One region of the Rhizobium sp. BK289 genome, then DNA from elsewhere that is predicted to be linked to it. Evidence: predicted binding sites of a transcription regulator. Region 1 holds the regulator's gene; the other holds the start of a gene.
The links. The regulator LexA, encoded in region 1, represses DNA repair genes until DNA is damaged. The targets are predictions, from matches to a motif close to TGTTCNNNNTGTGTTCNG.
Positions count from the first base shown of each region.

Region 2: FHT84_RS05655 (UvrD-helicase domain-containing protein) is a predicted target of LexA. The motif match lies at 4,807-4,824, and genes of this name have one in related genera.

Region 1 covers NZ_JACHZO010000009.1:142,912-158,587, reverse strand. Annotated here, with positions in the region: gene rseP (RIP metalloprotease RseP) at 50-1,723, shown strand; gene bamA (outer membrane protein assembly factor BamA) at 1,924-4,257, shown strand; gene lpxD (UDP-3-O-(3-hydroxymyristoyl)glucosamine N-acyltransferase) at 4,309-5,376, shown strand; gene fabZ (3-hydroxyacyl-ACP dehydratase FabZ) at 5,369-5,842, shown strand; gene lpxA (acyl-ACP--UDP-N-acetylglucosamine O-acyltransferase) at 5,839-6,654, shown strand; gene FHT84_RS19015 (LpxI family protein) at 6,656-7,537, shown strand; gene lpxB (lipid-A-disaccharide synthase) at 7,534-8,715, shown strand; gene gltA (citrate synthase) at 8,742-10,031, opposite strand; gene FHT84_RS19000 (ComEC/Rec2 family competence protein) at 10,450-12,645, shown strand; gene lexA (transcriptional repressor LexA) at 12,792-13,514, opposite strand; gene FHT84_RS18990 (VOC family protein) at 13,940-14,827, shown strand; gene kdsA (3-deoxy-8-phosphooctulonate synthase) at 14,824-15,663, shown strand.
Region 2 covers NZ_JACHZO010000002.1:392,629-408,304, forward strand. Annotated here, with positions in the region: gene FHT84_RS05645 (efflux RND transporter permease subunit) at 196-3,351, opposite strand; gene FHT84_RS05650 (efflux RND transporter periplasmic adaptor subunit) at 3,348-4,514, opposite strand; gene FHT84_RS05655 (UvrD-helicase domain-containing protein) at 4,877-7,342, shown strand; gene FHT84_RS05660 (GIY-YIG nuclease family protein) at 7,713-7,997, shown strand; gene FHT84_RS05665 (Atu4866 domain-containing protein) at 8,160-8,510, opposite strand; gene FHT84_RS05670 (SDR family oxidoreductase) at 8,520-9,245, opposite strand; gene FHT84_RS05675 (LysR substrate-binding domain-containing protein) at 9,351-10,280, shown strand; gene FHT84_RS05680 (SDR family oxidoreductase) at 10,311-11,048, opposite strand; gene FHT84_RS05685 (TetR/AcrR family transcriptional regulator) at 11,221-11,832, shown strand; gene FHT84_RS05690 (sugar MFS transporter) at 12,103-13,386, shown strand; gene pncA (bifunctional nicotinamidase/pyrazinamidase) at 13,498-14,121, shown strand; gene FHT84_RS05700 (glycosyltransferase family 1 protein) at 14,203-15,288, shown strand; gene FHT84_RS05705 (hypothetical protein) at 15,295-15,676, opposite strand, start outside.

The DNA of each region.
Region 1 (15,676 bases):
CGGTGCTTCCGTGAAAGCTGAACCGCTCTAACACGAACAGGATCGTTGCATGGGTAGCGCGGCTGGCTTCATCGGTTTCTTGACGAACAACGTCATCACGTTTGTCTTCGTCCTGTCGCTGCTCGTTTTCGTGCATGAGATGGGGCACTATCTGGTCGGCCGCTGGTCCGGCATCCGCATCATGGCTTTTTCGATCGGTTTCGGCCCGGAGATCGCCGGATTTACCGATCGGCACGGCACGCGCTGGAAGCTTTCGCTCATCCCGCTCGGCGGCTATGTGCGCTTCTTCGGTGACGAGGATGCCTCCAGCAAGACTGATGTGGATCAGCTTTCCGCCATGACGGAGGAGGAGCGGGCGCAGTCCTTTGCCGGTGCCAGGCTCTGGAAGAGGGCCGCTACGGTTGCGGCCGGCCCGATTGCCAATTTCCTTCTTGCCATCGTGATCTTCGCCGTCCTTTTCAGCATCTATGGCCGCACGGTCGCCGATCCGGTCGTCGCCATGGTGACGCGTGACGGCGCTGCTGCCGAAGCCGGCATTGAGCCAGGCGACCGTCTTGTTGCCATCGACGGCAATAAGGTGGCGACATTCGATGAAGTGCAACGCTATGTCGGTCTTCGCCCAGGCCGTACCATCGTTCTGACGGTCGAGCGCGACGGCCAGAAACGCGATTTCCAGATCGTGCCGAAGCTCGTCGAAGATACGGATCAGTTCGGCAACAAGATGGAAATGGGCCGCATTGGTATTGCGCTCGTCGATCCGGTGGTGACCGCGGTTGAGCCGGGAGGTCCGGCCGCCAAGGCTGGCTTGCAGGCAGGCGACCGGCTGATCGCGGTCGACGGCAATAACGTCGCGACCTATTACGATATCGGCCGCTACGTGGCCGACCGTCCCGGCAAGAGCATCGTGCTGACCATACAGCGCAGCGGCACGGTCCGCGATGTCCCGATCATGCCCGAGACGCTTGTCGATACCGATGCGTCCGGTAACAAAAAGGATATCGGCAGCATCGGAATCGCACCGATCGATCCGATCATTGCCTCGATCGGTTCCGACAGTCCTGCTCAGATGGCCGGCCTGGAGCTTGGTGACCGCATTCTTTCTGTGGATGGACGGGACATCGGCTCCATCGGCGAAGTGCAGCGCTATGCGGCTGGTCACGCCGATAAGGCCATGGCCCTGACGGTCAAGCGCGACGGCCAGACGCGCGACCTGACGGTGACGCCCAGGAAGTCGGCGGAGACCGATGCCTTCGGTGCGCAGACGGAGATCGCTACCATCGGCATCACCGACGGCCAGAAGCCGATCAAGCTGCGCTATGAGGCCTATGGGCCGCTCCGGGCGCTTGCTGAAGGTGTGAAGCAGACCGGCAGCATCGTTTCCGGCACTTTCGAATATATCGGCAATGTCATCGGCGGTTATATGAAGGCCGATCAGCTGGGAGGCCCAATCAGGGTTGCGCAACTTTCGGGACAAATGGCAACCTTGGGTTTTGCAGCGGTGCTCCAATTCGCCGCCATACTTTCTGTTTCAATAGGGTTATTAAATTTGATGCCCGTGCCGGTACTTGATGGCGGGCATCTGATGTTCTATGCGATTGAAGCCGTAAGGGGAAAACCCTTGGGTGCAAGGGCGCAGGATATCGCTTTCCGGATCGGATTTGCGATGGTGCTCTCACTCATGGTGTTTGCGACCTGGAACGACATCAGTTCCAGAATAGGCTAGTGGGGCTACGACGAGAGGAAATTACGATTTATTTACGATGTTTCAAAGCTGTAGTGGCGAATGAGCCACGCTTTGAAATGAAGTAAACAGAAATTAACGTGCTCCCTTGCTTGTATGTCAAAAGCGGGTAAAACGACACACGTGGCCGGAATCGGGTTCGCTCGAGGCTGGGGACGATTGAAAAAAGGTAAGAAGTGAAAATGAAGGCTGGTTCAAAATTTTTGAACGCAGTGTCGGCGGTAGCGCTGTCTGCTGGTGTTGTTGCGTCTGGCGCTGGTGTTGTCACCCTTGCCTCTGCCTCGGTCGCGGAAGCAGCTGTCATTCAGCGCGTTGATGTTCGCGGTGCGGAACGTGTCGGCGCGACGGCAGTTCGCGACAATATCACGATCAAGCCCGGAAAGAACTTCTCCCCCGGCGACATCGACGCTTCGGTGAAGCAGCTTTATGCCACCGGATATTTTTCCGATGTTCACATTACGGTTTCGGGCGGCACCCTGGTCGTAACGGTCAAGGAAAACAAGCTCATCAACGCCGTGGTCTTCAACGGCAACCGCAAGATCAAGGACGACAAGCTTCAGGGCATCATTCAGACCCATTCGGCAGGCCCGTACAACGAGGCTAGCGTTCAGGCTGATATCAAGACCATCAAGGATGCCTACGCTTCGATCGGTCGTAACGATGTCGAGGTGACGACGCAGACCGCGGAAGTCTCTCCGGGCCGCCTCAACGTCGCATTCGTCATCAACGAAGGCGATCGCACCAAGATCGACAAGATCAATTTCTCGGGCAATCAGGCCTATGGCAGTGGCCGCTTGGCTTCGGTGATCAGCACCAAGAAGAGCAACTTCCTGTCGTTCCTGACCCGTAAGGACGTCTACAGCCCTGAGCGCCAGCAGGCCGACCAGGATGCGCTGCGTCAGTTCTACTACAATCACGGCTACGCCGATTTCCGCATCGTCAGCGCCGACGCGACGTTGAACGAGCAGAACAACGAATACACGCTGAACTTCAACGTGGACGAAGGTCCGCGTTACACCTATGGCGACATCAATGTGGTCTCAACGGTCGAGGGCATCAATGCCGACGAGCTGAAGGGTCTCATCATCACCCACAAGGGCGATGTCTATAGCGCCAAGGATATCCAGACCTCGATCGAGAACATTTCCAAGCGCGTAGCCTCCGCTGGCTATCCGTTCGCCCGCATCACGCCGCGTGGCAATCGCGATCTGTCCGGTCACACCATCGGTATCGAGTATCTGGTCGATCAGGGCGAGCGCGCCTATGTCGAGCGGATCGAAATCCGCGGTAACACCCGTACGCGCGATTACGTCATCCGCCGCGAGTTCGATCTCAACGAAGGCGATGCCTTCAATCAGGAAATGATCACGCGCGCCAAGCGCCGCCTCGATGCGCTGGGCTATTTCACCAAGGTCGATATCTCGACGGCGCAGGGCAGTGCTGCCGACCGCGTCATCGTGATCGTCAACGTCGAAGACCAGCCGACCGGCTCCTTCGGCATCGGTGCCGGTTACGCTGTCGGCAACAACGGTGGCCTGCTGCTTGAAGCTTCGGTCGAAGAAAAGAACTTCCTTGGTCGTGGCCAGTACATCCGTATTGCGGCCGGCGCCGGCACGGAAGGTAACCGCACCTACAACATCTCGTTCACCGAGCCCTATTTCCTCGGCTACCGCCTTGCTGCTGGTTTCGATATCTTCAAGAACCAGACGTCGAGCGACGACTTCTACGATTACTCGGAAGAAGGCTTCTCGCTGCGTGTCACCGCGCCGATCACCGAGAACTTCGCGACGACCCTGCGCTATAACTACAAGCGCCTGACCTACGATGGCACGAGTGATTGGCAGAACAATCTCTCTGCTCCGTATCTCAACCTCGTCGAGAACGGTCCTTGGACGCAGTCGACTATTTCGCAGACATTCACCTACAACACGCTTGATGATCAGAACCTGCCGCGCGAGGGCATCATCGCCAAGTTCACGCATGAATATGCTGGACTCGGCGGCGACTCCGACTTCTACAAGCTGAGCGGTAAGGCTCGTTACTACCAGATGATCAGCGACGAAGCCGATATCATCGGCTCGCTTACCGTTGGTGCCGGTTACGTGATGCCCACGGATGGCAAGCTGAACGTCTTCGATCAGTTCACGCTCGGCGGCCGTGAAATCCGCGGCTTCGAGAATGCCGGTATCGGCCCGCGTTCGTCGCATGGCGATCCGCTCGGTGGTACGACCTACTTCACGGCTTCGGCTGAAGCCAGCATGCCGATGCCGGGTGTGCCGCAGGATATCGGTCTGCGCATTGCAGCCTTCGCCGACGCGGGCACGCTCTATGGCAACAAGGCGAATCTCTTCGGCGATACGCTTCACAATGATAGCTCAATCCGCGCATCGCTCGGTGCCGGTCTGATCTGGTCGTCGCCGTTCGGTGTCATCCGCGTTGACTACGCCGTGCCGGTCTTGAAGGAAGATTACGACAAGACTGAGAATTTCCGGTTTGGCATCGCCAACCAGTTCTGATATCGGCAGTCCAGAACTTCGGGCTTGAACACCGTTCTGGAGCTGGTGCTTATGGAACATACTGGTTTTTTCCCGCCCCATGGCGGCATCAGCCTAAGGCAACTGGCTGAGCATCTTGGGGCGGAACTTGCTGATGCGGCCTCTTCGGAGGTCGCCATCAGATCTATCGCCCCCGTCTATCGGGCAGGCGAGGGTGATATTTGCTATATCCTTTCCCGAAAGAATCGCGCTGAGTTGGAGACCTGCAGGGCCTCCGCCATCATTTGCTTGCCGGCGCTGAGGTCTTTCGTTCCCGATCATATTCCGGTGCTTCTGTCGAAGAAACCGCATACGGATTTCGCGATCGTCGGCGGCCTGCTGCATCCGGAAGCAATGCGGCCGGTCACATTCACGGCAAACCCGGGAACGATTTCACCGGCCGCCATTGTTGATCCGACAGCGAAGCTGGAGGCCAATATCGGCGTCGAGCCGGGTGCTGTCATCGGCGCCGGCGCTGAGATCGGCGAGGGCACTTATATCGGCGCCAACGCTCTTATCGGACCAGGCGTGAAAATCGGACGCAATTGTAGCATTGGCGGCGGCGCCAGCGTGCTCTGCGCCTACCTCGGCAATGGCGTCATCGTTCATAATGGTACGCGCATCGGCCAAGACGGGTTCGGTTATGCGCCGGGACCTCGTGGCATGATCAAGATCGTTCAGATCGGCCGCGTCATCATCCAGGACAATGTCGAGATCGGCGCCAATACGACAATCGATCGCGGCACCATGGACGACACCGTGATCGGCGAAGGCACCAAGATCGACAATCAGGTTCAGATCGGACATAACGTCCGCATCGGCCGGCATTGTGCTATCGTCAGCCAGGTGGGTATCGCCGGCAGCACGGTGATCGGCGATGGTGTCCAGATCGGCGGCCAGGCGGGCCTCAATGGCCACATCCACATCGGCGACGGCGTGCAGATCGGCGCCAAGAGCGGCGTGATGAACAGTATTCCGGCGGGAGAGCGCTATGCGGGCCTTCCAGCGCGGCCTCTATGGGATTTTCTAAGGGAATCGGCGGAGATCGCAAAGCGGTCAGGAGCCAGGGAAAAGAAAGACGGGAGTGCGGAGCATGACTGAGGAAGCCAAGGCGTCGTTGTCGTCGGCTGACGTTCTGGAAATTATGAAGCTGTTGCCGCATCGCTATCCCTTCCTGATGGTCGATAAGATCATCGAGATCGATAGCGACAATTCCGCGATCGGCATCAAGAACGTAACGGCCAATGAGCCGCAATTCACCGGCCATTTTCCGGAATCGCCGATCATGCCGGGCGTGCTGCTCATCGAAGGGATGGCCCAGACCGCTGGCGCGATCTGCGCTCGCAAGGATGGCATTGGCGGCAACCTCGTCTACTTCATGACAATCGACAACGCCCGCTTCCGCAAGCCGGTCGTTCCGGGCGACCGGGTCGAATTCCATGTCGTGAAGCTCAAACAGCGTGGCACCATCTGGAAGTTCCATTGCGACGCCAAGGTCGACGGCTCCTTGGTCGCCGAAGCCGATATCGGTGCGATGATCGTACGGAAGGATCAGGAACAGGCATGAGCAGCATAGCAAAGAGCGCCCGCATTCATAAGCTGGCGGTTGTCGAAGACGGCGCCGTCGTCGGCGAGAATGTTGTTGTCGGCCCGTTCTGCTATGTCGGTCCCAAGGTTGTTCTGCATGACGATATTCAGTTGCTCAACAATGCCGTTGTGACGGGTCGTACGACGATCGGTAAGGGAACGAAGATCTTTCCGATGGCCGTTGTCGGTGGTGATCCGCAGAGCGTTCATCATCATGGCGAGGAAACGACGCTTGATGTCGGCGAGAACTGCACGATCCGCGAGGGTGTGACGATCAATACCGGTACGGCCGATTACGGCGGCAGGACGGTCGTTGGTAACAACAACCTGTTCCTTGCCAATTCGCATGTCGCCCATGATTGCCGCGTCGGCAACAACGTCATCATGTCAAACAATGTCATGCTGGCAGGCCACGTGACGATCGAAGACCGCGCCATCCTTGGCGGCGGCTGCGCCGTGCATCAGTTTACCCGTATCGGCCGTCAGGCCTTTATCGGCGGCCTTACCGCTGCAAGCTACGATGTCATTCCCTATGGCATGCTGAACGGCAATCCGGGCGTGCTGTCTGGACTGAACGTCGTCGGCATGACGCGAGCGGGCATAGACCGGGCCGTCATCCACCGCGTTCGCCGCGCCTACAAGAGCATCTTCGAGAACGAAGGCTCGATCCGTGACAACGCGGCTGCGATCCGCGATGAATATGCCGATTGCAAGGAAGTGGTTGAAATCCTTGATTTCATTGCTGCCGATAGCGACCGCGCTCTGTCGTCGCCCAATCGCGGCAAGAGCTGACGTGGTTTCGGCCGGCCCAAACGGCAAAGGCAGGCTGGCGATTATCGCAGGCAGCGGCCTTCTGCCGGTTTATGTTGCCGACGCCGCTCGCCAGGCCGGTGAAAATCCCGTTATCATCGCATTGACGGATGAGGCGGACCGGGACTGGTCGGCCTTTGATCACGCCAATCTCGGTGTCGGCAATTTTGCGGGCCTGGAGGCTATGTTCCGCCGCCACGGCGTAGATCGCGTCGTCATGTCCGGCGGTGTCGCGCGCCGGCCATCCTGGCGGCAGGTGCATCCGACTTGGCGCGTCATCAAGGAATTGCCCTCGACCATACGCACGCTTCTGTCAGGTGGTGATAACGCCGTGTTGCAGATGGTCATTCGCCTGATCGAGGCGGGCGGCGTTCGTGTCGTCGGTGCGCACGAGATCGCGCCCGATCTACTGGCGACGACTGGACCTCTTGGAAAATTCTCTCCATCGGACGAGGATCTGCGCGACATCGCTCAAGGTGCCAAGGCGGCCGATGCGCTGGGGTTGCTCGATGTCGGGCAGGGCTCGGTCAGCGTCGGCGGTCGCGTCGTTGCGCTCGAGGGGGCCGAAGGCACGGACAAGATGATCGAGCGGGTTGCCGAGCTGCGCGCAGCGGGACGCATTTCGACGCGTCGACGCGGCGTACTCGTCAAGCTCTGCAAGCCGCAGCAGGATGTCCGAGCCGACCTGCCATCCATCGGCGTATCCACTGTGTCGAATGCCAAGAAGGCTGGTCTTGCCGGAGTTGCCATCGAAGCCGGCAGAGCGCTGATCCTCGACCGGCAGGCTGTGATTGCCGCCGCCGACGAAGCCGGCATTTTCGTCTGCGGCATCGACCGGGGCCTGAGCGCGGAGGGCTTCATGTGAGCGGTGCACCTTTGAAGCTTGCCGTCGTTGCCGGCGAGGTCTCCGGCGATCTGCTGGGGGGAGATCTCGTTGCGGCCTTGAAGCGGCGTTACGACGGGCCGGTCGAGTTGATTGGCGTGGGCGGCGACGCGTTGGAAGCGCAGGGCCTGCGCTCGCTCTTCGATTATTCCGAACTCTCGATCATGGGGTTCATTCAGGTCATCAAGCGTCTGCCGAAGCTGCTTGCCCGTATCCGGCAGACGGCCGAAGCCATCATTGCCGCTAAGCCCGATGTTCTTGTGATCATCGATAGCCCCGATTTCACCCATCGGGTTGCGAAGAAGGTGCGCAAAGTTCTGCCTGGTCTTTCGATCGTCGATTATGTCTGCCCCAGCGTCTGGGCGTGGAAGGAATATCGAGCGCAGAAGATGCTCGCCTATGTCGACCATGTGCTCGCCGTGTTGCCGTTCGAGCCCGCCGCGATGCAGCGCCTTGGCGGCCCGGCCACGACCTATGTCGGCCATCGTCTGACTGTGGATGCCGATCTATTGGAGACGCGCCGCCTGCGTGCATTGCGCGGTCTCGCCGGCGCCGATACGCAGAAAACGATCCTGTTGCTGCCCGGATCGCGCGCATCGGAGATCCGGCAGCTTCTTCCGGTTTTTGAGCGGGCTACTGAAGAGCTTAGCCGGCGAAACGATAATATTCGTTTTCTATTGCCGACTGTACCGCGGCAGGAAGCTTTGGTGCGTTCTCTTGTCGGAAATTGGCAGGTCAAGCCGGATATCGTCGTCGGCCAGGATGCCAAATGGAGCGCTTTTGCTAAGGCTGATGCCGCCATGGCAGCCTCCGGCACCGTGATTCTGGAACTGGGGCTTGCCGGGGTTCCCGTGGTCTCGACCTACAAAACGGAATGGCTGGCGAAGTTTGTGCTCTCGCGCATCAAGATATGGACGGCCGCCCTGCCGAACCTGATCGCCGATTACGCTGTCCTGCCCGAGCTGATCAACGATGTTCTGCGGCCAGGAATGCTCGTTCGCTATATGGAGCGCCTGGCGAACGACACGCCGGAGCGCGCCGCGATGCTTGCTGGTTACGATCTCGTTTGGGAGCGAATGCAGACGCAGGAGCCCCCCGGCGATAAGGCGGCGCAGATCGTTCTGGATATGCTAGCTCATAAAAAAACCGGTCATCTCTGACCGGTTTTTTGTTTCAATACCGAAGCTTAGCGCTTGGAAACAGGCACATATTCGCGCAGCGGTGCACCGGTGTAGAGCTGCCGCGGACGGCCGATGCGCTGATGCGGATCCTCGATCATTTCGTTCCACTGAGCGATCCAGCCGACGGTGCGGGCGAGAGCGAACAGAACGGTGAACATGGTCGTGGGGAAGCCGAGAGCCTTCAGCGTGATGCCGGAGTAGAAGTCGACGTTCGGATAGAGCTTCTTCTCGATGAAATATTCATCCGTCAGAGCGATGCGTTCGAGCTCGATTGCGATGTCGAGCAACGGGTCGTCCTTGATGCCGAGCTCGCCCAGAACCTCATGCGCCGTCTTCTGCATGATCTTGGCGCGCGGATCGTAGTTCTTATAGACGCGATGACCAAAGCCCATCAGGCGGAACGGATCGTTCTTGTCCTTGGCGCGGGCGATGAATTCCGGAATGCGGTCGACGGTGCCGATCTCATTCAGCATGTTCAGCGCGGCTTCGTTGGCGCCGCCGTGGGCCGGACCCCAGAGGCAGGCAATGCCTGCTGCAATGCAGGCGAACGGGTTGGCGCCGGAAGAGCCCGCCAGGCGAACCGTCGAGGTCGATGCGTTCTGCTCATGGTCGGCATGCAGGATGAAGATGCGGTCCATGGCGCGGGCGAGCACCGGATTGACGACATAGTCTTCGCACGGAACAGCAAAGCACATGCGCAGGAAGTTGGACGCATAGTCGAGATCGTTCTTCGGATAAACGAAGGGCTGGCCGATATGGTACTTGTAGGCCATGGCGGCGAGCGTCGGCATCTTGGCGATCATGCGCAGGCTTGCGACCATGCGCTGGTGCGGATCGGTGATGTCGGTCGAGTCGTGATAGAAAGCCGAGAGCGCGCCGACGCAGCCGCACATGACGGCCATCGGATGGGCGTCGCGGCGGAAGCCGGTGAAGAAGCGCGACATCTGCTCATGCACCATCGTGTGGTGGGTCACGCGATAGTCGAAGTCCTTCTTCTGCGCCGTCGTCGGCAGCTCGCCGTAAAGCAGCAGGTAGCAGACTTCGAGGAAATCGCCATGTTCGGCCAGCTGATCGATTGGATAGCCGCGATGCAGCAGAACGCCTTCGTCGCCATCGATATAGGTGATGCTGGACTCGCACGATGCGGTCGAGGTGAAGCCAGGATCGTAAGTGAAAGTGGAGGTGTTCTTATAAAGGGCACCAATATCAATGACACTTGGGCCGATGGTTCCGGTTTTCACCGGCAAATCCACCGTCTTTTCACCCCAAGTTAGTTTCGCGCTTTGTTCCGTCATGCTGATCCTCCAAGATTTGGCGGGATTGACGCCATAAAAAGCGCCAAAAGGTTAAGCGACTACCGACTAGCTATATGATCCAGAGCCTAATGCCAAGTTATCCCATTGCCGAATTGTGCAATGCGGTATCAACTTTTGGGCACTGCGGTAGCGTCATTGACAAGGCTGCGCAGGGAAACCGCCTCTATTTCGTTTCTCTCATGCCGATTTCGGTTGAAATCACTGCATGGTGACGGCAAAAATCGCGCCGAAGCTGTGGTTTTGTATGGGGGCGGTGGCGAGTGCCTAATTTGGAGGCAACGGAGCAGCGGGAAGAAGGCCGGAATGTCGCTGCGCCCTCGCAGCTTCGCCTGCTGTTGCGACGATCATGCTTCGCGCCAAAGTGCGGCAAGGAGCGCGGACGCAGGATCAGGCGCCGTTGGCTTCGCGTCTCCTTCTGGTCGCGGGCCGCATTGGAGGAAGCGTTGCTCGACTGGTCGAAGAGGAGGCGACACACGGCCGCGCCATCCTTTTCGCGTCGATCTATATGGGCCTTGGTGCCATCTTCTGGTTCAAGGCTAGTAGCGATCCGCCTCCGCAAGCCGTGCTGGCGGGCCTCTGTGTCTTTGCCGCCAGCTTCGCGCTCCGGCGGGAAGCGGGTAGGCTGTCTCGCCACCTGCTTTTCGCCGGCATGCTTATTTGCCTCGGCATGGCGCTGGCGCAATGGGAAAGTTGGCGGGTTTCCACTGTGATGCTCGACTCGGCGGTGACGACGACCGTCACCGGCCGCGTCGAGCGGCGCGAATCCTATGACAATGGAGGCTGGCGCTATGTCGTCCGGGTCGAGACGACGGAAAAGCCTACGATTCGCCGTTCGCCGGAACGGGTCACGATCTTCATACGCAAGCAGGCGAAGCCGTTCGATCTCGGCGATCGCATCCAGGGCAAGGCGCGTCTGACACCGCCGTCCGGGCCTGCTCTGCCTGACCTCAATGATTTCGCCTTCAGTTCCTATTTCAATGGAATCGGTGCGAACGGTTTCGCCTATGGCAACCCGACCTTATTGTCTCCATCCGGTGATGGCGTTGCAGATTCGCCGCTGGATAAGGCCGATATCTGGCTCGCCGGCCTGCGCAACGGCATCGGAGACAGGATCCGGGAAACCTTGCCGGGAGATACGGGCGCCTTTGCGGCAGCGCTTGTCACCGATGAGAGACGTGCGATCTCAAAGGATACGACCGAGTCGCTGCGAATTGCCGGTCTCACTCACATCATCGCAATTTCAGGGCTGAACATGGCGCTGTCGGCCGGCATCTTCTACGTCGGCCTGCGCTATCTGTTCAGCTTGTTTCCGGGAGTTGCTCAGGCCTGGCCGACCAAGAAGTTCGCGGCCTTCGGCGCGCTTTTGACGGTAACGGCCTATTACCTGATTTCAGGCTTCGGCGTATCCGCCGAACGCGCTTTCATCATGATGGCGATCATGCTGGTGGCCGTACTTTTCGATCGGCCGTCGCTCAGCCTTCGCAATGTCGCGCTATCCGCCATCGTCATCCTCATTCTGTCGCCGTCGCAGGTGCTCGGCCCAAGCTTCCAGATGTCGTATGCAGCGACGCTGGCGTTGGTGTCGGGCTATTCGCTGTGGAAACGGCGGCGGCACCGCGAAAACATCCTCTCGCGGATCCGTCTGATAAGCCCGCTGCTCTTCGTGTCGCGCTTCTTCGGTGGCGTGTTGTCGACCTCGTTCATCGGCGGTGCATCGACGGCCATCTTTTCGATCGAGCATTTTCACCGGCTGGCGACATACGGTCTCGCCGCCAACCTTGCGGCCATGCCGGTCGTCTCCTTCATTGTCATGCCGTTCGGCATGGCCGCAATGCTGCTGATGCCTATCGGCCTGGACGGGCCGTTTTGGAACGTCACCGGCGAGGGACTGGAACTAGTCATCCTGATCGCCAAAACTGTGGCCGGTTGGGGAGGCGACATCACCTTCGGCCGCCAACCCGGCTGGCTGATGCCGACCTTCATTGCCGGCTTTCTGATCATGACCGTGCTGCGGACCCGGCTTCGCCATTTAGGCTTGCTGTTGCTGCTTTCATCCATCGGCGTGGCGGCATTCGGCTCAGGTGTGCCGAAGCCGGATCTGATGATTTCCGAAGATGGTGTCCTGGTTGCGTTGCGACAGGACGATATACTCGCCACAAATCGCGAAAGGCCGCAGGTCTTCATTTTCGAACAATGGCAGAAGGCGCTGGTCGCAACCGAACATCAGCCACCCACCATGCTCCCCGCTGATGACCGGCTTCCGCAGATCAATAAGACGACCGATCGCCGCCGCCGGTTAAGCAGGGAAGAGCAAAATGCAGTCCGCAAGGCGATGGAGGAGGCTCTGGATCGGACAATGCAGGGAAGTTTCGCCTGTCAGAAGGGCGCATGGTGCGTGGCGATGCTCGACAACGGCGCCATGTTGGTCACCATCGAAAATGCCGCCTATCTGCCGCCGGCTTGCGATACCGCAAACATCGTCGTCACGCCGATCCGGCTACGACTTGATTATTGCCGTTCCGGCCGCAATGCTCATAACCGGTGCGACATTGCGCAAAACCGGGTCCATCGAAATGACGCTCACGGCCGATAAGCCTATTGTCTCTGTCGCTTTCGAAAACCCTCAGCGACCATGGACCAGGCACCGAACCTATGATTGGCGCACCGGCAAATTCGGTACGCCACCTGCGCAGATATCACCCGTCAATGATAGTCCAACTGTTGGTGATAACTCGTCTGTCAATGATAGCGCCGAATAAGCCCTACAAGCTTGCCCTGGACCTTGACGCGATCCGGCCCGAAGATACGGGTTTCATAGGCCGGATTGGCGGCTTCCAATGCGATGGAAGCGCCCTTGCGGCGGAATCGCTTCAGCGTTGCCTCTTCGTCGTCGACGAGCGCAACGACGATATCACCGGGATTGGCTGTCGTCGAATTGCGGATGATGACCGTATCGCCATCGAAAATTCCGGCGTCGATCATCGAATCGCCCCTGACCTCCAGCGCATAATGCTCGCCGGAGCCGAGCATATCGGCGGGAACGGTAATGTCGTGCGTGTTGTTCTGAATGGCGGAAATCGGAACGCCGGCGGCGATGCGCCCCATGACCGGTACCGATGCGGAACTATTGTGCTCGTCGTTGGCAACCTTTGCCGGGGCTGGAGGCGCGACTGGCTGGGGTTTGCCGAGGCTGCCCTCGATAATGCTCGGTGAAAAGCCGCGTCGTGGCTGCAGGCTTGAATTATAGGCCTCCGGCAGCTTGATGACTTCGAGTGCCCGCGCCCGATTGGGCAGGCGGCGAATGAAGCCGCGCTCCTCGAGCGCGGTGATCAGACGGTGAATGCCGGATTTGGATGCCAGATCCAGTGCGTCCTTCATTTCGTCGAAAGATGGCGGGACACCGGATTCCTTCATTCGCTCGTGAATGAAGAGAAGCAGTTCCTGCTGCTTGCGCGTCAACATCGTCTTGGAACCCCAAATCAAGAAAATCGTCGTGAAACAAATCCAGAACGGACACTATATGTTCCATATGTGTTCTGCAAGTGCTTAAATTTCGGTAAAGCTTCGCGGAGCCTATCAAATATTTGCCGCCATCGACTGGATCGCTTGAAATTCCTTGCGAATTATATCCGCGCTAATTCATCGATAAATATGAGAAATGCCGCTTTGTTCGCCTTATGGACGATTCACCTCAATCCTGCTCTGCTCGTGTGCGAATGAAGACGGCGACTGGCACATAACTCGACCGCAGTTGAGAATCAGTGCGCTCGGGTTGCCGCAGTTGCGTCCGGCCCACGTTCTCCTGCGCTTTCACGGGCTTGGCTTTCGGCTTGAATTGAGCATTGTATGAGCGCAAATCTGCTTTTGCAGGCAAACAAGGGAGGACCATGACTTTGTCGCCGCATCCGCTGGATCATCTCGTGCTGCCGACCGTCAACATCGCTCTGGCGCGGGAGCGCCTGGGCAAGCTTGGCTTCACGGTCGCACCGGATGCGCGCCACCCCTTCGGCACTGAAAATGCCTGTGTGTTCCTTGCCGACAAGACCTATCTCGAACCGTTGGGCGTGGCCTCGCAGGAGCAATGCGAGACGAGCATTGCCGACGGCAATGTCTTTGTTGCGCGCGACCAAGCCTATCGCTTCCGCGTTGCCGAGGATGGTTTTTCGGCCCTGGTTTTCGGCACGGACGATGCTGTCGGCGATGATGGGCGTTTCAAGGCGGCTGGGATTTCGGCTGGACCCATGCTGGATTTCTCCCGGCCGATGAAGATGCCGGATGGAACGGAACCCACGGCCGGTTTTCGCCTCGCATTTGCGGCGGATCTGCGTGCGCCGGATTTCCTGGCCTTCTGCTGCCAGCGCATCAATCCGCTGCCGGCCGATCGCAGCGTACTCGAGCGTCACAAAAACGGGGTGACCGGCATTGCGCGGGTGGCGCTTTCCGCGCTGAAACCGGCGGTGTATCGCAGCTTTTTCGAAGAGGTCGTTGGCGGTCCGCGGATCTTGGAGCATTCCTTCGGCCTGACGATCAAGGCGGCCAATGTCGATGTCGAAGTTTTGACGCCGGAAGGAATGGAAGCATTCTACGATTTGCCGGTCCATACCAGCGATCCCGGGCTGCGCGCACGCGCAATCCTTTTCAAAACGCGCGATCTTTCCGTGACATCGTCGCATTTCGCTGCTAACGGCGTCACCTACACGCGTAAGAACAATCGTATACTGGCAAGGCTGGCGCCCGGACAGGGCGCATTGTTCGCCTTCGAGGAGATAGCATGACCACGAATTCCGAAGTCACCGTCGGTGAGGGTGCCTCCAAGGTCCTCTTTTCCAACAGCGCCAAGCTGTCGCTGATTGCCGGCCCCTGCCAGATGGAAAGCCGCGACCATGCTTTCATGGTTGCCGGCGTCCTGAAGGAACTCTGCGGCAAGCTCGGCATCGGCCTTGTCTACAAGTCGTCCTTCGACAAGGCCAACCGTACGTCACTGTCGGGCAAGCGCGGCATCGGCCTGGAAAAGGCGCTGGAGGTCTTTGCCGACCTCAAGAAGGAATATGGCTTTCCGGTTTTGACCGACATCCACACGGAAGAGCAGTGCGCCATCGTTTCCAAGACGGTCGATATCCTGCAGATCCCGGCCTTCCTGTCGCGCCAGACCGATCTTCTTGTTGCCGCGGCCAAGACCGGCCGTGTCGTCAACGTCAAGAAGGGGCAGTTCCTTGCGCCTTGGGATATGAAGAATGTGCTTGCCAAGCTCAATGAGAGCGGCAATCCGAACATTCTTCTCTGCGAGCGCGGGGCTTCCTTTGGCTATAACACGCTGGTCTCGGATATGCGCTCGCTGCCGATCATGGCAGCGATGGGCGCACCCGTCATCTTCGATGCGACCCATTCCGTACAGCAGCCTGGCGGGCAGGGCGGTTCGACTGGGGGCGACCGCCGCTTTGTCGAGACACTGGCGCGCGCTGCGGTCGCCGTCGGCGTCGCAGGTGTTTTTATCGAGACGCATGAGGACCCGGACAATGCGCCCTCGGACGGCCCGAACATGGTCTATCTGAAGGATATGCCGCGGCTTCTGGAGAAGCTGCTGGCCTTTGACGCCGTGGCCAAGGCTTAAGAAATATCGGGCA
Region 2 (15,676 bases), on a different contig from region 1:
CAGATACAAGGAGACATCGGAACCTTGCCGCGAGCGCTCATGCGCGCGGGCCGAGCGTGTCGGCGAACGGGGAGCAAGGCAAAAACAACACCTTCGCTCCAGCGGTTACAATCGCCATGATTAGCAAACATGCTTAAAAAAACGCTAAGCGAAACGCCTGATTTACCATAATGGGCACAACCTACCTGTCCCGGCCTATTCCGCCGCGCGAAGGTTGGTCAGCTTCGAGCGCAACGCCGCGTCGGACATTTCGTCGTGCAGACGCTGCTCCTCATGCGTCTGCGGTTTTGCAAAACGGGCGATCAGCAGATAGGCGACCGGCGTGATGTAAAGCGTGACGAGAGTCGCGAAACCAAGGCCGCCGACGATCACCCAGCCGAGCGCGATGCGTGCTTCCGCGCCCGCACCCTCCGCAAAGACGAGCGGGACGCCGCCGAGGATGGTTGCGATCATCGTCATCATGACCGGACGCAGGCGCAGCGCGCAGGCCTTTTCGATCGCCTCGCGCACGTTTTCGCCCTTGTCGCGCAGCTGATTGGCGAATTCGACGATCAGGATGCCGTTCTTGGCCATGACGCCGACCAGCAGCACCAGGCCGATCTGGCTGTAGATGTTGAGGCTCGAACCGGTGATGACGAGCGCGAAGATGGCGCAGGCAAGACCAAGCGGCACCGTGGACATGATGATCAGCGACGACAGCACGCTTTCGAACTGCGCCGCGAGCACCAGAAAGATGATGACGATGGCAAAGCCGAAGGTCAGCACCATGCCGCTGGAATTCTCCTCCAGCGTCGCGGCTTCGGCGAGCGGCATCAACCGCGCACCTGGCGGCAACAGCGGCGTGGCGATCCGCGTGACTTCCTCGACGGCTTGCCCAAGCGACATGCCGCTCTTGAGACCGGCGGTGATAGCGACCGATGCCAATTGCTGCTCGCGGGTCAATTGCGGTGCGACGGCGTTCTCCTTCAGCGATGCGATGACCGACATCGGCACGATCTTGCCGTCGCCGGTTTTCAGATAGACGTTTTCAAGATCCGTCGGATCGTCGATCGGCCGGATCGTTGAGGTCAGCAGCACGGGATAGGATTCGCCCGCGACAAAGACGTCGACGACGGAGCGGCCTTCGAGCAGCGACTGCAGCGCCATCGAAAGCCCCGATATGTCGATCCCGAGATCGGAAGCGCGCTCCCGGTCGATGGTGACCGAGACCTGGGCCTGCGTCGGCTCGTTGTTGAGCCGTGGCGTGTCGAACTGCCCTGTCCTGTCGAGCTCCTGCACCAGCTTCAGTGCCGCCTCGGTCAGCACCTCATGATTGTTGCCGACAAGCGCCATCTGCACGCCGCTGCCGGCGCCCCGGATACGCAGGCTGTTGGCCTGGATGACGTTGCCTCGGAGCGCAGGAACGCCGGCCATGGCGCGGTTGATATCGGTGACGATGTCCTGTTGCGTGCGATGGCGCTCGCTCCAGGGTGCCAGGGTCAAGACCATGAAGCCGCTGTTTTTCTGGCTGTTCATGCCTGAGATAGCGTAGGTATTTCTGATGTCGCCGCTGTCCATCAGCGGCTGCAGCCGCTCCTCGACCCGCTGCAGCTGGTCCTTCGTGTAATCCAGGCCAGCGCCCTGCGGCGTGGTGAGACGCAGCATGACCATCGCCCGGTCCTCGCTCGGCGTCAGCTCGCTTTTGACATTCACGAAGGCGAGAACAGCAGCAGCCGAAAACAGCGCGCAGAAGACGATGACGACAAGCGGTGCGTTGAGACATGTCCGGAGCGTGCGGCGATAGACGCCGGCAAAAAGCTCACCGAAACGGCCGAGTGCGCCATGCTCTTCGCGCATTTCCTTGGTCAGCATGCGAGACGCAAGCATCGGGCAGAGCGTCAGCGCCACGATCGACGACAGCCCGACGGAGAAGGCAAGCACGAAGCCGAATTCGCGGAACAGGCCGCCCACCTGCCCCGGCAGGAAGGACAGCGGAATGAACACGGCGGCAAGCGTTGCCGTCGTCGCAATGACGGCGAAGAAGACTTCGCGCGTACCGAGTACGGCAGCCGCGCGCGGCCCGATCTTCTCGGCTCTACGACGCACGATATTTTCGAGCACGACGATGGCGTCGTCGACCACGAGGCCGGTCGCAAGTACGATCGCCAGCAGCGTCAGGATATTGACCGAGAAGCCTACCATATAAAGCGCGGCGAGCGTGCCGATGAGCGCCACCGGCATAGTGACGACCGGTATCAGCGTCGCCCGCCAGTCGCGCAGGAAGAGATAGATGACCACCGTGACGATCAGCGCCGACAGGACGAGCGCCAGCACGACTTCGTGGATCGCGCCCTGAATGAATAAGGCATCGTCGCTGGTGATGACGATACGCGTACCCTCGGGCAGCGATTTCGACAGCTGCGCGACGACGGCCTTCACGCCTTCGGAAATATTCAAGGTATTCGACTGCGCCTGGCGGATGATGCCGAGGCCGACGCCCTGTACGCCGTTCGAGCGCAGCGCGGTCGTGCCGTCCCTCGGTCCGAGCGTCACGGTCGCGACATCGGAGAGCCGCACGCGGTTCTTGATGATCAGCCGGGAGAAATCCTCCGGCGTCTGCAGCGCCGCCGTGGCACGCACGACGATATCCTGGCGCGCACTCTTCAGCGATCCGGCCGGTACATCGAGCGCTGCGGTCGCAAGCGCCGTCGTCAGGTCGCCGATAGTGAGGCCTCGGCTCGCAAGGGCGGCCTGATCGACGTCGATGCGGAAGATTTTCTCCTGATCGCCGTAAAGCTCGACATCGGCAACGCCTTCGACCGAAGCCAGCCGGTCAGTGATCTCCTTATCGACCAGCTGCGTCAGGTCGTCCATCGTCATGGTGCTCGAGGTGACGGCAAGGCGCATGATCGGCTGCGAATCCGAATCCGCCTTGACGATCTGTGGCGCATCCGCCTGATCGGGCAATTGTTCGGCGATGCGACCGATGGCATCGCGAACATCGTTGGCGGCAACCGAAAGATCGGTCGCGTCGGAAAATTCGAGCGTTACGCGGCTCTGCCCGAAGGACGAGCTGGAGGAGACCGATTTCAGGCCGCTGACGCGGGCGACCGCCCCTTCGATGATCTTCGTCAGCTCCTGATCCACCGTCTGGGGAGAAGCGCCGTCAAACACGGTTCTGACCGTCACGACGGGACGATCGACATCAGGCAGTTCGCGCACTTCGACGCCGAAATAGGCTGCAAGACCGGCAACGACCAGCAGCGTATTGAAGACCAGGGCCAGGATCGGCCGGCGCACGAAAAGTGCCGTGAAGGATTGCCTGGTCGCTGCCGAGCTGGCATCCGTCGCGTCATCACCATGAGATGTCATTGGGTGATGACCTCCCTGGCCTCGGCGACATCACGGGCAAAGCGGACTTCGCCACCTTCGGTCATACGCTGCAATCCTTCGATGACGATGAGATCGCCATTGCGGAGATCGCCGCGGACCAGTACCGCATCCGGATTGCGCTGCACGATGCTGACGCGCACCTTCGAGGACTTGCCGTCGACAACGCGCCAGACATGAGCACCGGCGCCATCCCATTGCACGGCGAGCGGATCGACGGAAGGATAGGTCTCGCCGGCAAAGCGCATGCCGACATTGAAGGACATGCCGGCCCGCAATTCGTCGGAGGCATTGTCGATGCGGGCGCGCACGCGCAGCGTCCGGCTGGCGCCATCGACGCGATTGTCGACCGCCTCGACGGCGCCAGAGAATATACGCCCCGGCAGCGCGACCGAGGTCGCTTCCACCGGCTGATCGACCTTGACAGTGTTGGCGAAGCGCTCTGGCACCCAGTAATCCACCAGGATTTCCGAGCGATCGTCCAGCATCACGATATTGGTGGTCGTGGTTACGTTGTCGCCGACCACAACGGGCACGATGCCGACGATCCCGTCGATCGGCGCGACGATATCGCGGCGCTTCAGCGCCAGCTCCGCCGATTGCAGCGCCAGCTTCGCCCCCTGCTCTGCGATCTCGGCATCGAAAACATCGATGCGCGACACGCTGGATTTGATGTTGCGATAGAGCTGGGATTTCTCCGCTGCGCTCTTCAGCGCTACCTCCGCCTGGCCGCGGGCAATGATCTGCTCGTCGTCGTCGAGACGAGCCAGTACCTGGCCTTGGCTGACCCTGTCGCCGGACTTGATGAGGATTTCCCGGATCGTGCCCGTCGCCTGCGGCATGACGACGACCGAGCGAATGGCGTCACCGGTGCCGATCGCGCTCAGGCGATCGTTGACGACGCCGTTGACGACGGCTTTCGTCACGACAAGCGGCACATTCCGGGCGCGCCGAGCGCCGGCTTCGACCGCATTGCCGCTCTTCTCCGCCTTGGCATCGTCATCATGTGTGATTGCTGCGACGATCGTCTGGGGAACACCGGCCTTCCGCAAGATGCCGGCTGCGCCGGGCGCAAGGGCCACGACAGCGGCAATGCCTGCCACCAGCAAGAGAAAAGACAAGGAAAGCTGCTTCCAGGCGGTCATGCACGTCTCCGGCTCGTTATGTCAGAGGCGATGAAATCGCGTCGTTGGTTTGCACAGGCCCCCCACACACCCAGCGCACTTATTGAGGCCTCATTCGGTCCGGGCGGCTCTATAATGCAAGATTGTGCCCGATTTGCTGCAATATCGTGTTTTTGGGCATAAGCAGCAAGCTTCGACGCATATTATGACAAAGTTGTAATCTTGACCGTGACAACGAGACGTTTCACTGGCATTCGCACATCTCTGTTTGGGCGCGGAACGTGCCGCGTTATCAACGTCTTTATGCCGCGAATGTGCACTTTTTGTTCTAGTTTCGGCCCGTTTCTTTTGCCTTTCGGGGTAGAATCATTACATTGGGCCGCATGACCATTGGACATGACGATATCCCCTTCTTTGACGAGGAGCCGGAGCACATCGCGCCGCGCCGTTCGGCGCCGGCTGCCGGCAGCACCAGCGGCGGCATCGCTGCCCGCGCCATGGCGGCACGCGACAGCGGCCGCCGGCCGGATTATCTCGCCGGCCTCAATCCGGAACAGACGGAAGCAGTCGAAACGCTTGACGGCCCCGTTCTGGTGCTTGCGGGCGCCGGCACTGGCAAGACGCGCGTGCTCACAACCCGCATCGCTCATATCCTCTCTACCAACCGCGCCTTCCCCAGCCAGATTCTCGCCGTCACCTTCACCAACAAGGCGGCCCGCGAGATGAAGGAGCGTATCGCACTGCTCGTCGGCGGCGCCGTCGAAGGCATGCCCTGGCTCGGCACCTTCCACTCGATCGGCGTCAAGCTGTTGCGCCGTCATGCCGAGCTGGTCGGCCTCACCTCCAGCTTCACCATTCTCGATACCGACGATGTCGTCCGCCTGATCAAGCAGCTGATCCAGGCGGAAGGGCTCGACGACAAGCGCTGGCCGGCCAAGCAGTTCGCCGGCATGATCGACACTTGGAAGAACAAGGGCCTCAGCCCCGCCGATATTCCGGAAGGCGATGCCCGGGCCTTCGCCAACGGCAAGGGCCGCGAACTCTATGCCGCCTACCAGAACCGCCTGAAGACACTGAACGCCTGTGACTTCGGCGATCTTTTGCTCCATCCGATCAATATGTTCCGGCAGAATCCTGATATCCTCAAGGACTATCACCAGCGCTTCCGCTACATCCTGGTCGACGAGTATCAGGATACCAACACGGCGCAGTATATGTGGCTTCGCCTGCTGGCGCAGAGGCAGAAGGGCGAGCCGCAGAATGTCTGCTGCGTCGGCGACGACGATCAGTCGATCTATGGCTGGCGCGGCGCCGAAGTGGACAATATCCTGCGCTTCGAGAAGGATTTTCCAGGCGCCAAGGTCATCAAGCTCGAGCGCAACTACCGCTCCACCGAGCATATTCTCGGTGCCGCCGCGCATCTGATCGCCCATAACGAAGGCCGGCTCGGCAAGACGCTGTTCACCGACCGCTCCGACCCCGACGACATCAAGGTGCAGGTGCATGCCTCCTGGGATTCCGAGGAGGAAGCACGCGCGATCGGCGAAGAGATCGAGCAGCTGCAGCGCAACAAGCACAATCTGAACGACATGGCGATCCTCGTGCGTGCCTCGTTCCAGATGCGCGAGTTCGAAGACCGTTTCGTCACCCTCGGCCTGAACTACCGCGTCGTCGGTGGTCCTCGTTTCTATGAGCGCCTCGAAATCCGCGATGCCATGGCCTATTTCCGTCTCGTCTGCCAGCCGGCCGACGATCTCGCCTTCGAGCGCATCATCAATACGCCGAAGCGCGGCCTCGGCGACACCACCGTTCGAGCGCTGCATGATTACGCCCGTGCGCGCGATATCCCGATGTTAGCGGCAGCGGCCGATATCATCGAGACGGATGAGATGAAGCCGAAGACGCGCAAGGCGCTGTTCGATGTCGTGCAATCCTTCCGCCGCTGGCAGGGCCTGCTCGAAAACACCCCGCATACCGAGCTTGCCGAGCAGATCCTCGAAGAGTCCGGCTATACGGACATGTGGAAGAACGACAAATCGGCCGAAGCGCCTGGACGCCTGGAAAACCTGAAAGAGCTCATCCGCTCGATGGATAGTTTCGAATCCATGCGCGGCTTCCTCGAACACGTCGCCCTCGTCATGGATGCTGAGCAGAACGAAAATCTCGACGCCGTCTCCATCATGACGCTGCACTCGGCCAAGGGTCTGGAATTCGACACGGTGTTCCTGCCCGGCTGGGAGGAAGGCCTGTTCCCGCATCAGCGCTCGCTTGATGAAAGCGGCCGCGCCGGTCTGGAGGAAGAGCGCCGCCTCGCCTATGTCGGCATCACCCGCGCCAAGCGCCGTTGCCACATCTGGTTCGTCTCCAACCGCCGCATCCACGGCCTGTGGCAATCCACAATCCCCTCCCGCTTTCTCGACGAACTGCCGGAAACGCATGTCCAGGTCGCCGAAGTCGAGCAATCCTATGGCGGGTATGGCCGCGGCGGTTACGGCCAATCACGCTTCGACAAGGCCGATCCCTTCGCCAACACCTATTCCACGCCTGGATGGAAGCGTGCGCAGGCCAACCGCAACGATGCGACCCGCGACAACTGGGGCAGCCGCTCCGGCCACGCCGTCGAACGCATCGGCTACGGCGAAAGCGGCCCGAAAGTGCGCACCATCGACGGCGAGCTGGTGGCTAAATCCACCTCCACCGAACCCTCCAAATTCTCAATCGGCGACCGCGTCTTCCACATCAAGTTCGGCAACGGCAATGTCTCGGAGATCGAGGGCAACAAGCTGACCATCGAATTCGACCGCGCCGGGCAGAAAAGGGTGCTTGATGGGTTTGTGGAGCGGGTTTGAGGGCACAAGGCCGGCTGTCTGATTTGGAGCGGCGGGTGCCCATCAGTGCAACCGCAAAGATGAAGGAGCTGATTGTGTGGCCTCCGTCCTCCCCCGCGCTCCGTCATCCTCGGGCTTGACCCGAGGATCCATGCACAAGGGTTTCAATCAAATGCGTTATGCCCTGTTTGGAACCGTCAATGCAGGGCGGACGGTCGTAGAGGCTGTCATCATTGTCATAGGCTTGTGTCTGGATCCTCGGGTCAAGCCCGAGGATGACGGAGCGTGGGGTATGATAGGGTGGCAAACGCAAGCGCTATTCTTTGCGAAGCAGCTCACCTCCCGCCAATAGTCTCTTGACGCTCATCATCTCCACCAGCATCATACACGCATGGGTGGATATACCTACATCATCACTAACCACAAGCGAGGTACGCTCTATATCGGCGTCACCGCCGATATAGAGCGCCGCATCTACGAACATCGCGAAGGCCTGACGCCTGGCTTTGCTTGGAAATACGGGTGCACGCGGTTGGTCTGGTATGAGGACCACGCCGACATCGTTTCAGCCATACAACGGGAAAAGTCCCTGAAACGCTGGTATCGGCAATGGAAGATCGAGCTGATCGAAAAGACAAATCCGGATTGGCGGGACTTATACTACGAGCTCTGGTAAAGCCTCACGCTCCCCCGGTCGCCTGCGCATCCCGGTCCTTTAGCCATAGCCCATAAATCCATCGCGGAAAAAGGATTGGCATTCGACTGGGACCGGCACGCCGTAAGAGGAAAGCCATCGCAAGACACAGATGGTCTGGCGATGGTGCCATTCGATATCGCGCTACTTCTGACGATAAAGGATTATACCGCCGTGATGAAGCACGTCGTCGATGAAATCTCCATCGGCGGTAAAGCCGGTATCGTCCCAGTAATCGATGTGATTGCCGCGAACCTCATAGCGCCCCTGATAGGCGCTCTCGCGCCGGCCGCGCGCTTCGTCATAGCGGCCGTTCGGCAGTAGATTGTGGCGCACATAACCATCGGCGGTAACCCACATGCCGACATAGGGATGACTTTGCTGGATGGTCGCGGATGCGTTGGATTTGTTGTTCATGGTAGCGTAGACCTTTGATGTAACGATAAATATGGCGCCGGCGGCAAGAGCCAGGGCGAAACTTCGGACCAAAGCCATCTCCACCGCCTACGTGTTGGCCGTCGGGCGCACGACGATCTCGTTGACGTCGACATCCTCGGGCTGTTCGATGGCAAAACGCACGGCGCGGGCAATGGCATCGGGTTTGAGAGCGATGGCGCGATAAGTCTTCATCGCTTCCGCCGCGATTGGATCGGTGATCGTATCGGCAAGCTCGCTTTCGACGACGCCGGGATGGATGCAGGTGACGCGCAGCACCTTGTGCTCCTGCCGTAGCCCGTCCGAGATCGCCCGCACCGCATATTTCGTGGCGCAATAAACCGCCGCGGTCGGGGAGACCGCAAGCGCTCCGATCGACGCGATATTGATGATCTGGCCGGAATTGCATGCTATCATCTCAGGTAAAACCGCAGCGATGCCGTACAGCACGCCCCTGATGTTGACATCGATCATCCTGTCCCATTCTTCCACCTTCAGCGATGCCATGAGGGAGAGCGGCATCACGCCGGCATTGTTGACGATGACATCGACGCGTCCCCATTTCTGTCGAGCGGCGCTGACGAAAGCCTCGAAGCTTCCGCGATTCGTCACATCGAGGGAATGGGCAAGCACGGTGCCGCCCGCCGCATGCAACTCGGCGGCCAGCGCTTCCAGACGTTCCACGCGCCTCGCACCCAGCACCACTTTCGCGCCAGCGGCGGCAAGTTCGCGGGCAATGCCCTCCCCGATTCCGCTCGAAGCGCCCGTGATCAGAATGACCTTATCCATCGGCATGACCTCATCCTTTCTCCGTGCATGTCATGAGGCCTTGACTGTAAGGATCGTTATTGTTTCGATAAGCCGTCATCTCCTTGCCAAATTGGAAAGAAAAAATAACCAATGGAGCCGGATCTGAATGCGCTCGCCGTCTTCGCGCTCGTTGCGGAAGAACGGAGCTTTCGGGCGACAGCGACACGGCTCGGCGTGACCCGCTCCGCCGTCAGCCAGACGATTCGCCGCCTTGAGGAAAATCTCGGCATCGCGCTCGTGCTGCGCACGACACGCAGCGTCAGCCTCACGGAAGCCGGCGAGCGGCTCTATGAGAGGGTCGCTCCCGCCGTGGCGGAGATGCGCGCGGCGCTGGAGAAGACCGAGGCGCTGACAGAGCTTCCGCGCGGCCGCCTGCGGCTTGCGGTCTCCTCGATCGCCGAGCGCTTTCTGGCCGGGCCGCTCCTTGCCGGTTTCGTGCGTCAATATCCCGAGGTGGAGCTGGATATCACCGTCACGGACGAGGAATTCGACATCGTCGCGGAAGGCTACGACGCAGGCGTGCGGCTCGGAGAAGTCATCGCGCAGGATATGATCGCCGTGCCGGTCGCGGGCGCCGAGCGACAACTGGCTGTCTGCGCCCCATCCTATCGCGAGCGTTCCGGCGTGCCGTCACACCCGGCAGACCTTGCCGGGCATGCCTGCATCGGCTGGCGTCCTTCTCCGAAATCGGCGCCCTATCGCTGGGAGTTCGCCGAAGCGGGCAAGGAATTCAGCGTCGCGGTGCCGTCGACGATCACCACCAATGACATGGGCCTGATGATCAAGCTTGCCGTCGCCGGCGCCGGCATCTCCTTCGGGATGGAGGAAAGCTTCCGCCCCTTCATCGGTCGCGGCGAACTGCTGCCGATTCTGGAGGATTACTGCCCCTATTTCGCGGGCTTCTATCTCTATTATCCGAGCCGGCGAAACACCGCTCCGAAGCTTCGCGCACTGATCGAGCATGTCAGGCGCTTTCCCGCCGGCGATGAAGCGCGCGAAAGCGGCAAACGAATGGGCTAAGCTCATTTGCCACCTCGAGTGATGACCGATTCAATTGCGCCCGCCATTCGCGCGGATGATCTGGCCGTTGATCCAACCGCTTTGAACGCTGGCAAGAAACGACACGATCTGGGCGATCTCCTCCGGCAGGCCGAGACGGCCGAGCGGGATGTCGTTGATCAGCCGCTGGATCAGCGCCTCCGACCGTCCCCTGAACAACAACTCCGTGGCGATCGGCCCAGGCGCGACCGCATTGACCGTTACGCCGCGCGTGCCGAGTTCCTTGGCGAGCGTATGCGTCATGGCTTCCACACCTGCCTTCGTCGCTGCATAGACGCCGTTGCCTGGGGAGTAATGGCCGATGATGCTCGTTGACAGGTTGATGATGCGGCCACCATCCCGCACCCGGCTTGCCCCCTCGCGCATTCCGTTGAACGTGCCTGTGAGGTTGATGGCAATCTGCTGCTGAAAATCCTCATCGCTCACTTCAGACAGGGGCGAGAATTTGCTGATCCCGGCATTGTTGACGAGCACGTCGACCTTGCCGAACTCGGCTTCGGCACGATCGAACAATGCCGTAACAGCCGAAGCATCGGCCACATCCGCACGGACCGCAATCGCACGGCCGCCCGCCGCTTCTATACGGGCGACGATATCCCCAGCCTCACGGGAACTCGATGCATAGTTAACGACGGTCTGGAAACCATCGGCGGCAAGCTGCCTCGCAATGGCGGCGCCGATGCCCTTCGATGCTCCGGTCACGATTGCGGTTTTGATTTCGCTGGACATGCATTTGTCTCCATTTCTCTCTCCGGCCCGAACGGCAAGCGTCACGCAGGCACGCGCTTGCGAACACGCCGAGGGAATTCGATCCTCGGATGTCGCGGAAACGCTTGTTTCGCTGGGCCTTGATCAGTAATATGAGCGATAATTCACTTTTTACTACTCGCATTCCACGGACATGTCCGAGAGCCCTCTGAAAAGCCGCCCCGCGCCCAGAAAAGCGCCGAAACAAGCCCGTTCGCTCGCGACCGTCGAGGCGATCGTCGAGGCTGCGGCTCGCATTTTGGAAGAGCGCGGCCATGAAGCCTTCTCCACCAATGCCGTGGCGGAAAGGGCCGGTGTCAGCGTCGGTTCGCTCTATCAGTATTTTCCGCGCAAGGACGCGCTGATCGGAGCGCTGATCCTCAGGGAAACGCGCCGCCTCGTCGAGGAGGCGGAAAGCGCAGCAGGCAAGCCCACCGGCAGGGAGGCTTTGTCAGCACTCATCCTCCCGTGTGTCGAGCAGCAACTTCGCCGGCCAGCCCTCGCCCGCCTGCTCGACTTCGAAGAAGCACGCCTGCCGTTGGATACCACCACCGAAAGGGTGAAGATGCGTTTCTTCGAACTCACGCGCGCAGCGTTGCTGCGGCCGGACCTGCCGATGCAGGCTGACATCGATATCGCAAGCCGGGATGTGGTGGCGATCATCAAGGGAATGGTCGACGCCGCCGGAGAACATGGCGACGAAGACAAAAGCCAATTGACTCGCCGTGCACTGCGTGCCGTCCTCGGCTATCTGAACGGTGGCTGACCCGCCCGGGCGGATAGGCACCTAGGAAAACCTGATTGCTTTCCTCAACGTCTTCGCGATTGCAGCAAACCGCATTGCTGCATTGCAGAATCCGCATTCCTAGCAAGCTACCAATAATGATCCAATCGATTATATCGATTGAAGCGGCTTCGGGATTCCGCGCTTCTTGCGGGCATCTCGGCAAGCCGCTGCCAGTCCTTCCGGCCCGTTCGGGCTTTTCGCCCGGGTCGAATCTCAAAGCCTGGCAACAACAAGAACCGAGGATAAAAAGTGGCTGGCTCAGCAACAAGCTCTGCGCCCACCAGCGCCCGTGCATCCGCACGCCAAGGCCAGGGCAATTACCAATTCGCGCTTATCGCACTCACCTCACTCTTTTTCATGTGGGGTTTCATCACTTGCTTGAACGATATTCTGGTCCCGCACCTGAAAAGCGTCTTTCAGCTCAATTACACCCAAGCGATGCTCATCCAGCTTTGCTTTTTCGGCGCATATTCCATCATATCGCTGCCGGCCGGCACGCTCGTAAAGCGCATCACCTACAAATGGGGCATCGTCGTCGGCCTCGCGATCGCAGCCGTCGGCTGTGCCCTGTTCATTCCGGCCGCCACTTACCGCGTCTACGCCCTGTTCCTGGGCGCGCTCTTCGTGCTCGCCACCGGCATCACGATCCTGCAGGTTGCCGCCAACCCCTATGTCACCGTGTTGGGACCTCCGGATACGGCTGCAAGCCGCCTGAACCTGACGCAGGCCTTCAACTCCCTTGGCACGACGATTGCCCCCTATTTCGGCGCGATGTTGATCCTGTCTGCCGCGACTGTTGCAGCCACCAACGCTACGCCGGAACAGCTCGACGCCATGCGGCTTGCCGAAGCCGGCGCGGTCAAATTCCCCTACCTGCTTCTTGCCGCAGCCTTCCTGGTGCTCGCCGCCGTCTTTGCCGCATTGAAGCTACCCGAAGTCGAAGATGAGGAGACCATCGAGCCCATGCGCGGCGGCGGCTCCGCCTGGCAGTACCGCCATCTCGTGCTCGGCGCTGTCGGCATCTTTCTCTATGTCGGCGCCGAAGTCAGCGTCGGCAGTTTCCTGGTCAACTTCCTGAGTCAGCCGGATATCGCCCATCTCTCCGAGGCCGATGCCGCGCACTACGTCTCCTACTTCTGGGGCGGCGCAATGGTAGGACGCTTCATCGGTTCGCTGATCATGCGTCATATCGATGACGGCAAGGCGCTGGCGTTCAACGCTGCCGCGGTCATCATCCTGCTCGTGGTCACCGTGCTGACAACGGGCCATGTCGCCATGTGGTCGGTATTGGCGATCGGCCTGTTCAACTCGATCATGTTCCCGACGATCTTCAGCCTGGCACTGCATGGCCTCGGCAAATATACGAGCCAGGGCTCGGGCATTCTGTGCCTTGCCATCGTCGGCGGGGCGATCCTGCCTGTTATCCAGGGCGGCCTTGCCGATACGATCGGTATTCACCTCGCCTTCCTGATGCCGATCATCTGCTACGTCTACATCGCCTTTTACGGGCTCAAGGGCCACAAGCCGGCCTGAAACTGACTGAGCCTTGCGCTCCGCCGGTTTTCCAAGCGGAGCGCAAGGGGCTTGATCCGAGGCACACCGCTTGGCATCGTGCGGCGCAACAAAACGGGAAGGACAGGCCTCATGAAAGCGCTGCTGCTCATCGACATCCAGAATGGCTTCTGCCCCGGCGGAAATCTCCCCGTGCCGGATGGGGATCAAGTCGTGCCCATCGCCAACAAACTCATCGACAGCGGCAAATACGATCTGATCGTCGCTTCGCAGGACTGGCATCCGGCCGGCCACGGCAGCTTCGCCTCCTCCCATCCCGGCAAGAAACCCTTCGAAATCGGCACGCTTTCGGGCAAACCGCAGATGATGTGGCCAGACCATTGCATCCAGAACACCAAGGATGCCGAGTTCCACCCTGGCCTCCATCTCGATGACGTCGATTTCATCCAGCAGAAGGGCCAGAATCCCGCAGTCGACAGCTATTCCGCCTTCCGTGACAATGATCAGGCAGCCCTTACCGGACTGGCGGCTTACCTGCGCGACAAAGGCGTCACCGATCTCGATCTTTGCGGGCTGGCAACGGATTATTGCGTGAAGTTCTCCGCGATCGACGCCGTCGAGATGCTACCCAATGTCACCGTCCGCTTCATTGAGGATGCGAGCCGCGGCATCGATCCTGCCGGCGTCGCTGCGGCAATCGACGACATGCGAGCCCGCGGCGTTGCCGTGATCAGCAGCAAGGATGCGCTTGCGTAAAATCGCGCGAGCCCAGCTAAACCTTCTCTAAACAAAATGGTGCAAGCTAATACCGATCAATAGGATATCGGGACTCTTAGCGTGCAGTCTATTGTCATCAACGGGCGCTTCCTCGGCCAGCCTTTGTCCGGCGTGCAACGCTTCGCGCGCGAACTGACGCTGTCACTCGATCGCAAGATCTCCTCGGGTGCTCTGCCCGCCTCGCTGAAAGGCACGCGCTGGCGTCTGGCCGTACCGCGCAACACGCCCATCGATATCAGGCTCTCGGCAATAGAAATCGATCGCTTCGGCTCCGGCCCTGGGCATATATGGGAGCAGACATCGCTGCTTTCACACTCGCGCGGCAGCCGGCTCATCGGCTTCGGCGGCAGCGGCCCGCTCCTTCATCGCCGCCAGGCGGTCGTCATCCATGACGTGACGATCTTCCGCCATCCACAATCCTTCAAGCGCAGCTACCGCCTGCTGCATGGTGCGCTCGGCACAGTGCTGACGCGCACCGCCAAGATCGGTACCGTTTCCGAATTCTCGCGGCAGGAGCTCGCCTCCGTATTCCGTGTTCCCTCAGGCGGCATCGACGTCGTCTATAATGCCGTCGATCATTATGCCACGATCGAGCCGGACGAGGCCGTGATGCAGCGGCTTGGTCTGAAGACGAACGGCTTCTTCCTTCTTGTGGGAACAATGAAACCCAACAAGAACCTCGATTTCGCCATCCGCGCTTTCGAGGCGCTGAAAGATGACAACCAGAAGCTCGTGGTCGTCGGCGGCTCCGCGCCGACCGTCTTCAAATCGGATGACCAGCAGTCAAACGGCAGCATGCTCTTTCCAGGCAGGCTTACGGACGCTGAGATCGCCGCTCTGGAGCGACATGCCACTGCCTTCGTCTTCCCGAGCCTCTATGAAGGTTTCGGCATACCGCCACTGGAAGCGATGACGCAGGGTTGTCCGGTGCTCGCTGCTGATATCCCCGCCGTGCGCGAGGCATCGGGCGACGCCGCGCTCTACTTCGACCCATTCCGACAGGATGAACTCGTTGCCGGCATGAGGCGGATCGCGACGGACAATGTATTGCGCCAGGATCTGCGCCGGCGCGGCCATGAGAATGTCACCCGCTTCTCCTGGGATGCCAGCGCCGACCGCGTGCTCTCTATTCTCGAAGATCTCTGAGAGACTTCAGGATCGGTTCTGCGGCCGGAACATGGTAACGAAGTAGCTATAGAGGCCGAGCAGGCAAAAGAGCGTGCCGCCGACCACGCCAAGCGACACCGATATCCAGAGCGAATAACCAAAGCCAGCCGTCGCCAGCACCGGCACCGCCAGCCCGATGGCGGAGAAGACGACCGGCGGCCAGACAAAATCAAAGGAAAGAGACGCCATCACCTTCACGCCAATCGCCATGGCGCACACGGCGCCGATCATGCCGCCGGCCATGAGCGCGGCATCGCTGTGGGAACCGAGGTAACCGCCGGCCAGCGTGCCGGCATTCAGCAGCACGCAGTCCAGCACCGCGAGAAGGAAGATCATCAGCAGCCGGTGCTGCAGATGCGCTGGCGTC